DNA from 3 places in the Brevibacillus nigriterrae genome. Region 2 is predicted to be linked to each of the others. Evidence: riboswitches for the same ligand, from Rfam matches in the RefSeq annotation. Region 2 holds a riboswitch; each other region holds the start of a gene.
The links. Region 2 has a riboswitch for S-adenosylmethionine ahead of metK (methionine adenosyltransferase). Riboswitches for the same ligand answer to the same signal wherever they lie in the genome.
Positions count from the first base shown of each region.

Region 1: linked by a shared signal. The riboswitch ahead of ACPW7N_RS07430 (homocysteine synthase) and the one ahead of metK (methionine adenosyltransferase) in region 2 are both predicted to bind S-adenosylmethionine.
Region 3: linked by a shared signal. The riboswitch ahead of ACPW7N_RS04310 (methionine ABC transporter ATP-binding protein) and the one ahead of metK (methionine adenosyltransferase) in region 2 are both predicted to bind S-adenosylmethionine.

Region 1 is NZ_JBNCMT010000007.1:126,835-131,099, forward strand. Features, by position in the region: gene ACPW7N_RS07420 (TasA family protein) at 1-50, shown strand, start outside; gene ACPW7N_RS07425 (hypothetical protein) at 239-1,102, shown strand; gene ACPW7N_RS07430 (homocysteine synthase) at 1,194-2,480, opposite strand; SAM riboswitch class I at 2,565-2,673, opposite strand; gene ACPW7N_RS07435 (NfeD family protein) at 2,885-3,388, shown strand; gene ACPW7N_RS07440 (flotillin family protein) at 3,413-4,265, shown strand, end outside.
Region 2 is NZ_JBNCMT010000005.1:94,634-98,898, reverse strand. Features, by position in the region: gene ACPW7N_RS05455 (S8 family peptidase) at 1-1,843, shown strand, start outside; gene ACPW7N_RS05450 (hypothetical protein) at 1,864-2,319, shown strand; SAM riboswitch class I at 2,441-2,541, shown strand; gene metK (methionine adenosyltransferase) at 2,668-3,879, shown strand; gene ACPW7N_RS05440 (polysaccharide deacetylase family protein) at 4,021-4,265, shown strand, end outside.
Region 3 is NZ_JBNCMT010000004.1:80,746-85,010, forward strand. Features, by position in the region: gene ACPW7N_RS04300 (MetQ/NlpA family ABC transporter substrate-binding protein) at 1-513, opposite strand, end outside; gene ACPW7N_RS04305 (methionine ABC transporter permease) at 617-1,285, opposite strand; gene ACPW7N_RS04310 (methionine ABC transporter ATP-binding protein) at 1,275-2,288, opposite strand; SAM riboswitch class I at 2,364-2,470, opposite strand; gene ACPW7N_RS04315 (NAD(P)H-dependent oxidoreductase) at 2,992-3,348, opposite strand; gene ACPW7N_RS04320 (NAD(P)H-dependent oxidoreductase) at 3,345-3,476, opposite strand; gene ACPW7N_RS04325 (zinc-dependent alcohol dehydrogenase family protein) at 3,752-4,265, shown strand, end outside.

The sequences.
Region 1 (4,265 bases), on a different contig from region 2:
ACCTCAAATTTAAACTGGAGGCCACACAAACAGCAGGTGTTGAAAAATAATGAACAATACAGAGGCACGGACCTTCCATCAGGAGTGAAGGTCCGTGCTTTTATTTTGGCTGTGCGGATGGGTTGTCTTTCATACTCTGGTTGTAGGTGAACCTATCTTCGTGACTGATGTGTATAGGTATTTTTACATGGTACGATAGTTTCGAATTGGTCTTGTCGCTATAGTAGGGGGGATAGGTATGAGGAAGTATCGGTTGAAGTTAATCCTCGGCTCAATCGTTTTGCTAGGGGTAACCACCTTTTTATCTGCTAATCAGCCCTTTGCAGGTACAGGAGCATACGAGACTAACTATAAGATCGATCTGGACTTGAATCCCTCCACAGAGCTGTTAATCGGGGATAATATGAAACCAGGTGATTGGATTACTTCCAACATGGAAGTTCAAAATAACGGGAATATTGACTTTAATTACTCGGTTAGTGCTACCCAGCAAGCAGGTTCAGAGGAACTTTATAATCAAATTGTGCTAACTGTTTCTGATAGCAAAGGCAAACTATATGAAGGGCTTCTTCATGATCTGAATCAACTCCCCTTGGGGACGATTGCCAGCTTCCAGAAAGCCAATATTACATTTGTTGCGAAATTTCCTTATGAGGCAGGAAATGAGTTTCAGAGAAAACAAACTGCATTTTCGTTAGATTTTCAAGCGATTGGACACGAACAACAAATTCCTGATGGAGACTGCTTCGAACCTCCGTTTAGCAATCAGAACTTCACTCTGCACCAGAAGTCGACGGTTCCTATTAAATTTCATCTACACGATCCATCAGGACAACTGGAAACTGCCTCTCGTAGTGATGTCCGCCTTGAAGTTACAGGGCCTGGCGTGAATGGAGGCACGGTCAGCTACGTGTTCAGTATGAAAGATGGAACACTGAAGTTTGATAATAAAGTTGATGAACCTCATTACTTAGCAAGATTCTCTACGTTTGATTATCCTGTGAAGAACGACGGAACTTACGTGGCTACGGTGTATGTGGGCAACCAAGCATATTGTGCCAAAGAATTCATGGTGTTAGAACATGGCAGCCGTTCGAATTAACCTAAAAAATAAAGATAGCATAACCTGTAAAACGAAAAGAGCTTTCCCTTATGAGAAGGGGAAGCTCTTTTTTGGATCGATCTGGTTTTGGTTAGGCTAATGCAGCTTTCAATGCTTGATCCAAATCTTCGAGGATATCTTCAATCGCCTCTGTACCGATGGAGAGACGGATCAACTCTGGATTTACACCTGCAAGACGCTGTGCTTCCTCGGTAAGTTGCTGGTGCGTAGTGCTCGCAGGATGAATAATCAGCGATTTGGAATCACCCACGTTAGCCAGATGAGAGAACAACTTAACGTTCTCAATCAGCTTCTTGCCTTCTTCTACGCCGCCTTTGATCCCGAACGTAAGGATGGCGCCTTGCCCTTTTGGCAGGTATTTTTTCGCCAACTGATACTGGGAGTCTGTCTCTAGCCCCGGATAGTTGACCCATTCCACATTCGGATGGCTGGCGAGGAACTGGGCTACAGCGAGTGCATTCTGGCTGTGACGCTCTACTCTCAGATGGAGTGTCTCCAGCCCTTGCAGGAACAGGAACGCATTGAACGGAGATACGGCAGCACCAATGTCACGTTGCAATTGTACACGAGCTTTGATGATGTATGCCAGGTTGCCAACAGCCTCCGAGTAGACGACACCGTGGTAGCTTGGATCAGGAGTGGTTAAGCCTGGGAACTTGCCATTGTTCCAGTCAAATTTGCCTGAGTCTACGATAATACCGCCGATGGAAGTCCCATGTCCGCCAATAAATTTGGTAGCGGAGTGAATGACGATATCAGCACCGTGTTCAATTGGGCGGCAGAGGATGGGTGAAGCAAATGTATTGTCTACGATCAACGGAATGCCGTTCTCATGGGCGATGTCAGCAATAGCAGAGATATCAGCTACGTTAATACGTGGGTTACCGATTGTTTCAATAAATACAGCTTTCGTTTTATCGTTAATCTTTTCACGGAAGTTCTCTGGATTGGATTGATCAACAAAGTGTACTTTCACGCCAAGCTTCGGAAGGGTATGGGCAAACAAATTATACGTTCCGCCATATAAGCTGCTGGAGGACACGACCTCGTCGCCTGCCTGTGCGATGTTCAGGATAGAAAAGGTAATGGCTGCCTGACCAGACGATGTTGCGAGGGCACCGACGCCACCTTCCAGTAACGCAACTCGCTTTTCGAATACATCCTGGGTAGGGTTCATGATGCGAGTATAAATATTTCCGAACTCTTTCAAAGCAAACAAATTCGCAGCATGCTCGGCATCACGGAATACATACGATGAAGTCTGGTAAATCGGAACGGCACGAGATCCTGTTACCGGATCAACCTCCTGTCCTCCGTGTAGTGCGATCGTTTCTGGTCTCCACTGTTGGTCTGCCATGTACATCATCTCTCCTTTAGATAAATGGGGAAATAAAAAAGCCTTCCTCTGAGTAGAGGAAGGCGCATACACTAACGGTCGCTACATTCATCTCTCAGAATCAATTGGATTCTGCAGGATTTAGCACCTTGCATGTTGTCATGCCGGTTGCCGGGTTTCATCGGGCCAGTCCCTCCACCACTCTTGATGAGTTTTTAAGTTTTATGAAAATTCATCCATTTTTGTATTGGTTTTAATTCTAAGCGTGCTGGTCGGAATTGTCAACATAAAAAAGTTAATATTTGCTATAGTGAAATTTATACAAATATTGGAAACTTTATGTAGAAAAATGCGTATTACAGGATAGGCACCATCTCAGATAACTGCAGTTTCATTGTAGAAAAGAAATGAGGGTGAAAACGTGCATGTTGGATACGATTTTTCTTATCTGTATCGGATTCGGTTTGCTTTATGCTTGCGTGACGTTGCTCTTTGGAGATAGCGGCGGGTGGCTGGATCATTTTCAAATCCCTGTTATCCAACCGTTGACACTGGTGAGCGGGATTACAGTATTTGGGGGAAGTGGATTTTTGCTTACAAGACTTACTACCTTCACCACGCTCACTACCATTCTCTTAAGTTTGTTAAGCGGTGCCATTATCGCTATTCTTTCGTATTTTATCTGGATTGAACCAATGAATCATGCGGAAACATCAACAGGGTACTCCATCATGCAACTGGTGGGCAGGGTTGGAGAAGTATGGACGACGGTTCCTGCAACTAGTCTAGGAGAAATTGTCATCCCAATGGTAAATGGAACGACTAACCACATGGCTGCAAGCTGGTTGAAGGAGCCGATACCGGAGGGAACCAAAGTGATTGTAGTGGAAGTCAAGGACCACGTTTTGTACGTAAAGCCGCACATATAAGAATTTGATAAGGGAGTGTTCCGTTTGACAGAACCATCGATTCTCATCACAGTCGTAGCTGTACTTGCGGTGCTGGTAGTTCTGGGTATTGCCTTTTGGGCGAGATACAAGACAGTCGGTGCCGACCAGGCGATGATCGTAACAGGCAGTTATCTCGGAAGCAAGAATGTGTTGACGGATGAATCGGGACGCAAGATGAAGATCGTGCGAGGCGGAGGTGCGTTCATCCTGCCCATTTTCCAACAAGCGAATTTCCTCAGTTTGCTATCCCATAAACTCGATGTCTCAACGCCGGAAGTTTACACCGAACAAGGGGTTCCGGTCATGGCCGACGGGGTAGCGATTATCAAGGTAGGCGGTTCCATCGAAGATATCGCAACCGCTGCCGAGCAGTTTATGGGCAAATCGGATGAAGCACTGCAAGGTGAGGCGCAAGAAGTGCTGGAAGGTTACCTTCGTGCGATCCTCGGCAGCATGACAGTAGAAGAGATTTATAAGAATCGGGAGCGTTTTGCTCAGGAAGTTCAGTCGGTTGCTGCCAAAGACCTCAAGAAGATGGGCTTGTCAGTTGTCAGCTTTACGATTAAAGATGTACGAGACAAGAACGGGTATCTAGCTGCTCTGGGTATCCCGCAAATTGCTGCGGTGAAACGGGATGCGGTCATTTCACAGGCAGAGGCTGACAAGGAAGCACGGATTAAACAGGCGGAAGCAGAGCAAGAAGCACGTAAAGCGGAATTGCTCAAAGAAACCAACATTGCGGAAGCGGAGAAAGAAAAGGAACTGAAGGTCGCTTCCTACAAACAGGAACAAGACCGAGCCAAAGCAGCAGCCGACCAGGCGTACAAACTGCAAGAAGTGATGACCAAACAACAGG
Region 2 (4,265 bases):
TTACACAACGAAAGCAGGCGGGAAATACGGATCCATGAAGGGGACCTCTGCAGCGGCTCCACAGGTTGCTGCCGCTGCGGCCATGATTCTGGCGGAGAATCCATACTATAGCCCACTGGATGTTCGGCAGGTACTATATTATTCTGCAATTAACCTTGGGACAAAAGGCTGGGATGCAAAAACAGGTTATGGCTTGTTAAATGTGGATACGGCTGTTCGGACTTCTGCACCTTCTGACTTCCTTGAGCCCAATAATACGAAATCAATGGCAAAGGCATTCCCGATTGAATCCCAAATCCGGGCAGTTATCAATTCAAGAGATTCAGTCGATTGGTACTATACGGATATCGCTTATGAAGGAAGATTAACGTTTGATACACAAGTATCAACAGGCTCGGTTTCTCCATTGGCTGCAACGTTTTACCGTGAAAGTGATGTGCCTGTTACTTATTATCTGGGGGATAGCGGAACGACTACGGTCACAGTGAAACCGGGAAGATATTACATTAAAATGGTGCGAAGCGGCGGCATGGGTGATTTTAGTTACACAATCACCAGCAGATTCATGGTGTCGGCTGACCGCTACGAAACGAATGACGATCAGAAAAAGGCTCGTCCACTTCCAGTGGGTAATCGGGTGAGTGTTACTGGGAATCTCCATAAACCGAATGATCTGGATTGGTTTTCATACTATGTCAGAGACAACGGGAAAATGAATATTACGGTGTCAGTTGATAACTTGCGTGCGGACCCTGTCGTATATGTGACGAAAGGAAACCAGGGGATCGGCAAGTTTGATTATGGTGAACGAACAAATCCAACTGAACGGGTTAATCTGGATGTATCACCAGGCAAGTATTTTATTCGGGTCAATGATTTTTATGGAAACGCAATCGCGGGCCAATACAAGCTGGATGTTGCCTATACGCCGGAGCGTAAGGACACGAATGAACCGAATGACAATTACCGTCAAGCTACTCGCCTGGGTAACAGTGCCTTGTTGACGGGGACGATTCCTTCCCGAACAGATAGTGACTGGTTTCAATTCCAGGTACCTTCTGAGTCGTATATAACCATTACTGCACCATGGATTCCGGTTCGATCAGGTGTACAAATCAGTCTGTATAATGACCAGAATTTCAACTATGCTTTATTTAATGAAAATGAAGTAGCAGAGTTGTCGGCAAAGAAAAAGCCGATTGGCAAAATGAAATTACAGCGAGGAACGTACTATATCCGACTTACATCTGCAACTGGCTTTAAATATGATACCTATCGGATAACAGTGACAAGGGAAATATTGTACAACGGCTATCGGGATATCAGTTCTCACTGGGCGCGTTCAGATATCTCCTATTTAAGTCGATTGGGAATTGTAAAAGGCTTTGATGACTATGCTTTCAGGCCGAATCAACCGATTACCCGTGCACAGTTTGCCTCCATGTTAATTCGTTCCATCAACCAAAAAGGAACGTATCCATCTCGAGCGGCAACGAATCCTTTTGTTGATTTGAAACGTACACACTGGTCATTTGATGCTATGTCTAAAGCGTACAAGCTTGGAATTTTGCAGGGTTACCCGAATAAACGAATTAAGCCAGATCAATATATTACTCGTGCAGAAATGGCAGTGATGGTTACGAGAGCACGTAACCTTTATACCTACAAACATACTTATTCGTCCTTCGTTGACGTATCAGCAAACCATTGGGCTTCCCCGGCTGTCGAAGCATTGTATGCCAGACGTTGGATACAAGGCTATGAGGATTCGAGATATCGCCCTCAAGGATACGCAAGTCGTGCTGAGATCGTCGTTTTATTAAGAAAAGCGTTTAGCTTGTAGGAGAGGCAGAGGAAAAACACATGAGACTGAATAAAAAAAGTATTTTGATGGCAACTATCCTCGGTATGACTATTTTTGTAGGACAAGTGTGGGCAGATGGGGTAGGAGCCCCTGGCGTTCCGGGTTCATCCGATGATCCTGTTGTGACCAAAAGCTATGTCGATCAAAAAATACAGCAGGTGCTTGGCACAGGTGGCTCAAAATTAGTAGTTGCAGAATTGAAGCCAGGCAAGACGATCTACGGATTCGAAGGGACAGAGTTTATTGTCCGAACGGGAAAAGTGGTATCTGTACCGGGGGTAAATGGCGACGGTCTGACAGATATTACAGCCGGAGCCGATTTGAAGGCAGGAGCACCTGTTGCACCTAATCATTTGTTGCTGATTGCTCGCTCGGATTCAAGGGGACTCCGCCTTGATCCAGGGTATAAAGGGACAGCTCACATCATGGTGCGAGGCAAATTCGAGATACGTTAACCGAGCATAAATGAAGAGGCAAATGCTCATCCTATAATATACAAAAAAAATCCTCAAATAATGACAAACAAATCGTTGACAGGATATGCAAAAAAGATTATTCTATAGTGCGTAATGGATACTCTTATCCAGAGCAGGCAAGAGGGACTGGCCCGATGAAGCCCGGCAACCGTTGAAACGGTGCTAACCAGCAGAATGGAACACCATTCTGGCCGATAAGAGGTTAGGGAACGCATACAAAAAGCACCTTTTCCTCAGTTTCTGGGAAAAGGTTTATTTTTTGGCCGTGAAAGAAACCCGATTCGGCTACCCACACTATTCTTTAAGCATAAAGAAGGAGGTAGGCTCATGTCTTTACAAAAAGGACGTCGTTTGTTCACTTCTGAGTCAGTTACGGAAGGACATCCTGACAAGATTTGCGACCAAATTTCAGATTCAGTACTTGATGCGATTCTTTCCAAGGATCCAAATGCACGCGTAGCTTGCGAAACATCGGTTACAACTGGTTTGGTTCTTGTTGCAGGTGAAATCACTACTAACACGTATGTTGATATTCAAAAACTCGTACGTGAAACCATTCGTGAAATCGGTTATGATCGCGCGAAGTTCGGTTTCGATGCTGACACTTGCGGTGTAATCACTGCAATCGGCGAGCAATCTGCAGACATCGCTCTTGGTGTAGACCAAGCGTTAGAAGCAAAAGAAGGCAAAATGACCGATGCTGAAATCGATGCAATCGGTGCAGGTGACCAAGGTCTTATGTTTGGTTTTGCTTGCAATGAAACGCCTGAATTAATGCCGCTTCCAATCAGCATGGCACACCAATTGGCTCGCCGTCTGACAGAAGTTCGTAAAAACGGAACACTTGAATACCTCCGTCCGGACGGTAAAACACAAGTGACAGTTGAATACGATGGTGACAAACCAGTTCGTATCGATACAATCGTAATCTCTACTCAACACGCTCCAGAAGTTACATTGGAACAAATCAAGGCTGATTTGACTGAACAAGTTATCAAACCTGTAGTTCCAGCTCAATTCCTGGATGCTGAGACAAAATACTTCATTAACCCAACTGGCCGTTTCGTAATCGGTGGACCTCAAGGGGATGCTGGTTTGACTGGTCGTAAAATCATCGTTGATACTTACGGTGGATATGCTCGCCACGGCGGTGGAGCTTTCTCCGGTAAAGATCCAACCAAAGTTGACCGTTCCGGCGCATATGCTGCTCGTTACGTTGCGAAAAACATCGTTGCTGCTGGTCTTGCTGACAAGTGTGAAGTACAAGTTGCGTATGCAATTGGGGTAGCACACCCAGTTTCTATCAGCGTGGATACATTCGGTACTGGTAAAGTTGCTGAAGAAGATTTGGTTACATTGATCCGTAAACACTTCGATCTTCGTCCTGCTGGTATCATTAAGCAATTGGACCTTCGTCGTCCAATGTACAAACAAACGGCTGCTTACGGACACTTCGGACGTAACGATCTGAATGTTCCTTGGGAGCAAACTGACAAAGCAGAAGCATTGAAAAAAGATGCTGCTGAATTAGTAAAATAGGAATTGATTACAGACGCCTAGCCTTCGTGGTTGGGCGTTTTTATTTTGATTGGGCAAAGGTGGTAGTACTGGTGGGTAATACATAAAGGAGATTAACTGTCTTTGTCGAAAAGATTAAGGGAGTATAATGGGGGTTTGTTCATGAAGAATTGGCAGCAAATCTTGATCGCATTCAGCGTTGTCTTCGTGGGTGTTGTTCTAGGTGGCTTGCTCATGCGTGAGCCAGAAGCGCAAAAAAAATTACAGCCTCTGCAACAAAATACCCCTCCACCAACGTCTATGATACAAAGCAATAGTAGTTCAGAATCAATTGATACTGACATATCTGTTGAAGAGGTAGTAACAAAGCAAGAGTGGTATAAGGACCAAGTTCTTGTACTGATGTA
Region 3 (4,265 bases), on a different contig from region 2:
AGTAAGCGGATTAGCAGAAGCATCAAGCTTGATCAAACCAGCGTCTTGCAAAATCAGGAACGCACGTGCTGCATTCGTCGGGTCATTCGGAATTGCAATTGCACTGCCATCTGCCACTTCTTCAAGAGACTTGAACTTTTTGGAGTAGATGCCCATTGGAGCAGTTGGCACAGAGATCAATTCAGAGAGCTCCAGTTTATGTTCAGCCGCAAATTTCTCCAGATAGATTTTGTGTTGGAACAGGTTGGCGTTCAGATCACCTTTAGACAATGCAAGATTCGGTTGCACATAGTCGTTGAATTCTACTACATTCACGGTGTAGCCTTTCTTTTCCAAAAGCGGCTTGATCGCTTTCGTTACCATGTCGCTGTATGGGCCTGCGGTTGCTCCGATTTTTAATTCTTTCGAAGCGGTACCTCCACTAGCGGCAGGTTTTTCGCCACCACAAGCAGCAAGCAAACCAACGGATAGGATCAAAGTGAGAGATAAGAGCAATGATTGAAACTTTTTCATTTTGTGTGCCTCCTAGAATGTTGTAATTATCGTTTTCTGTGAAAAACGTCTCGACGTTTTTCATGAAGGTTGATGTGACCGCTCGCGGTCAGCAAATAAACGGTCATGACCGTTTATTTGCAACTCTGGCGATGAAGTCACCGCCATACTGAATCAACTGAACCAGACAAATCAAAATCACGACCGTCGTAATCATCACGGTGTTGTCATAGCGGTAGTAACCGAAGCGAATCGCCAAATCACCGATACCGCCTCCCCCGACAATGCCTGCCATCGCAGAATAGGCAATCAAGCTGATCGTGGTAATCGTAATCCCTTGAATGATGCCGTGACGGGCTTCCGGGATGAGTACATCCTTGATGATCATCCAGGGGGATGCCCCTACGGAAACCGCTGCTTCGATGACGCCCTTATCGATCTCTCTCAGTGACGTCTCAACCAATCGGGCGAAAAACGGAATCGCTGCCACAGAGAGCGAGACAGATGCCGCCGTGGGCCCAATCGTTGTTCCCGTAATGAGATTGGTCAGCGGAAGCAGTGCTACAAGCAGGATGATGAACGGAATGGAACGAACCATGTTCACTACAAACCCGATCACATTTTTCAAAGGAGTGTTCTCCAGGAACAACCCTCGGTCGGTGACGAAAAGAATGACACCAAGCGGAAGACCCGCAATGACAGACACTACAAGCGAGATGCCGACCATGTAAATCGTCTCAAAAAAAGCCTTGTTCAGCTCTGGAATGAGTTCGATCAGTGTCTCAAACAGCATCGTACAACACCTCCAGATGGTTCGTCCGCTGAATCAGATATTGTACAGCGCCCTCTACTTCCGCTTGCTCCCCGACCAGTTCCATGATGAAAATACCGAGTGGCGTATTCTGTATGTACTCAATTTTTCCATGCAGAATATTTCCTTTCACCTGATGCTTCTGGAATACATCAGACACAACTGATTCTTCAGCGATGGAGCCTTTGAAATGAATTTTGATGATTCTGCCTTTTCGTTGTTTGATCAGGTGATCCGGCAAGTCAAACTGCAAGATGCTGTTGATAAAGGTCTTCGTCAATGGCTTGATCGGATTGGCAAAAATCTCATATACCGGGCCCTGTTCAATGATCTGACCATCCTGCATAATCGCCATGCGGTCACAAATCTCTTTGACCACTTCCATCTCATGTGTAATGAGTACAATGGTTAGGCCGATTTCCTGATTGATCTTTTTTAAGAGAGCAAGGATGGATTGGGTTGTGCTCGGATCGAGTGCTGACGTCGCCTCATCACAGAGCAGAACAGATGGGTTGTTGGCAAGTGCCCTGGCGATTCCGACTCGCTGTTTCTGTCCACCGCTCAGTTGTGACGGATAGACATCACACTTGTCCGAAAGACCGACCATCTCTAACAGTTCCTTTACCCTCTCTTCGATTTCTTCTTTTGATTTATGTGCTGCCTTCAGGGCAAACGCCACATTTTCGAATACCGTTTTGGAGCTGACTAGATAGAAGTGCTGAAAAATCATTCCGATCTTTTGTCTCGCATTTCGGAGATCTTTTTCTGTTAATGATGTCAGTTCGATTCCATCGATCAGGATTTGTCCGGACGTAGGTTTTTCCAGAAGATTCAGGCATCGAAGCAACGAGCTTTTCCCTGCTCCACTATATCCGACGATTCCGAAGATTTCGCCTTTGTTGATTTGTAACGAAACCCGATCTACTCCTGTAACCGTTCCTTTTTTGGTGTTGTATTCTTTCACCAGCTCTTTTACTTCAATCATCTACTGCCTCCTTATGCCCGTCACCCAAAAACAAAAGCCCCTTTCATTCGAAAGAGGCATCGTTAATAAGTGAACGACTTATCTCTCAGAATGAATTTCATTCTGCAGGAAGTGGCACCGTTCCATTGCTGGAGGTTGCCGGACGTCATAGGGCCTGATCCCTCAGTCTCTCTCGATAAGAGTTTATTTAATTTTTGGATAAACAAATCATAATCCCGACTAAACTGATTGTCAATATCAATTTTATACGGTGAAGTGTTGAAAACGTTATCATTTTTGTAATAGGTAGTTTTGGTTAATATCTAGTAGTTTTAGACTAGATAATAAAGTAGTAGACTGGCGACGGCGTTAAGCTAACGGGTAGGATAGTGTAATAACTCGTGACATTATGACACTTCGTCTTTGGTAAAAATATAAAATATCCCAGAATTCGTTCTCTGGGATACAAAATTTTAGTGAAGATAGCTATTACCTGTACTCTGGTTTCAATTGGTGATGCTCATCAAAATGAGAACTTGGATGATAGGGGATAGAACGTATTTCAGAAAGATGTTTAAGACGCTTTTTGTAACCTTCCAAGTATTGAATTCTGGCTTCCTCATCTCGTGCGGGAGTCCAGGCAATAAACGGTTCAACAGGTTCAAGACCAGAAAAATAGAGGATCCCATGATTAATATGATAAAGGATCTTCTCGTGTATATCGCTATCCATTCCATATGGCGTATAGGCATTCTGTGGAGAAACCGGTGAGAGTGGACAACATCGCTTTCTTGCCTTTGAGTCCACCCGTATCATATCTTCCAACTTCATTGCCATAAACAAAACCTGAAGCAAAGACTCGATCAAACCAGCCTTTCAGTATAGCTAGGACAGAGTACCACCATAATGGGAACTGGAAGATTACAAAATCAGCCCAAAGAAGTTTTTCTTGTTCTTCTCGGATATCCTCGGCAAAGCTGTTCGTTTTTGAAGCATGCTTTTGTTCAAGCTGGTATTTTAAAAATTCCGAGTTCTCCATAATGAGAAAATCATTGCGGTCAGCAACAGCTTTGCATTTCATTTCATTGCATACAAATCAGACACTTTGACTTGATGACCATTTGCTGTCAAAACAGTAATGGCAAGATCCTTTAATGCTCCATTAAAAGACTTTGGTTCAGGATGGGCGTAGACAATAAGTGCATTCATGATCTCTAACTCCTTCAAATAGCTATTTGGGTGTTTCAGATTGAACAAAGGAGTTTCGGTATCCAAGTTTCTGTACTACTATTTTTAAATCTATCTGGGGTATTAATACACTCAACAAAACAAGGCCAGGGCCGCATAGGTTATTTTTGTTTTTTATACTGTCTACTTGACGGGGTGCGGTTCATAATATTGGTGGCCTTGCCACCTTAAAGGGCAGGTTAATTCAAGATGGTATAATTAAATAAATCTGTTTTATATTAAGGAGACTTATTATTTTGGATGCAAAATGTATTAGATTCTACGAATTCGGTAGTCCTAAAGAGGTATTAAAAATTGAATATAAAAGTATAGAACCACCAAAAGATAATGAAGTCCTTGTTCGAATGTTAGCACGTCCTATAAACCCTTCTGACTTAATTCCAATTAGAGGCGCTTATTCTCATCGTATTTCTTTACCTAATATCCCCGGTTATGAAGGAGTGGGTATTGTAGAATATGTAGGTCCTTTAGCTTCTCGAGATCTTATTGGTAAACGGGTGTTACCTTTGCGTGGGGAAGGCACATGGCAGGAATTTGTTAAGACATCAGCAGATTTTACAGTATTAATACCTGATTCAATTGATGATTTTACAGCTTCGCAAATGTATATAAATCCAATTACGGCTTGGGTGACTTGTACAGAAGTTTTAAAATTAAATCCAAATGATGTTTTATTGGTTAATGCGTGTGGTTCTTCGATTGGGCATATTTTTGCTCAATTATCAAAGGTTTTAGGATTTCGATTGATTG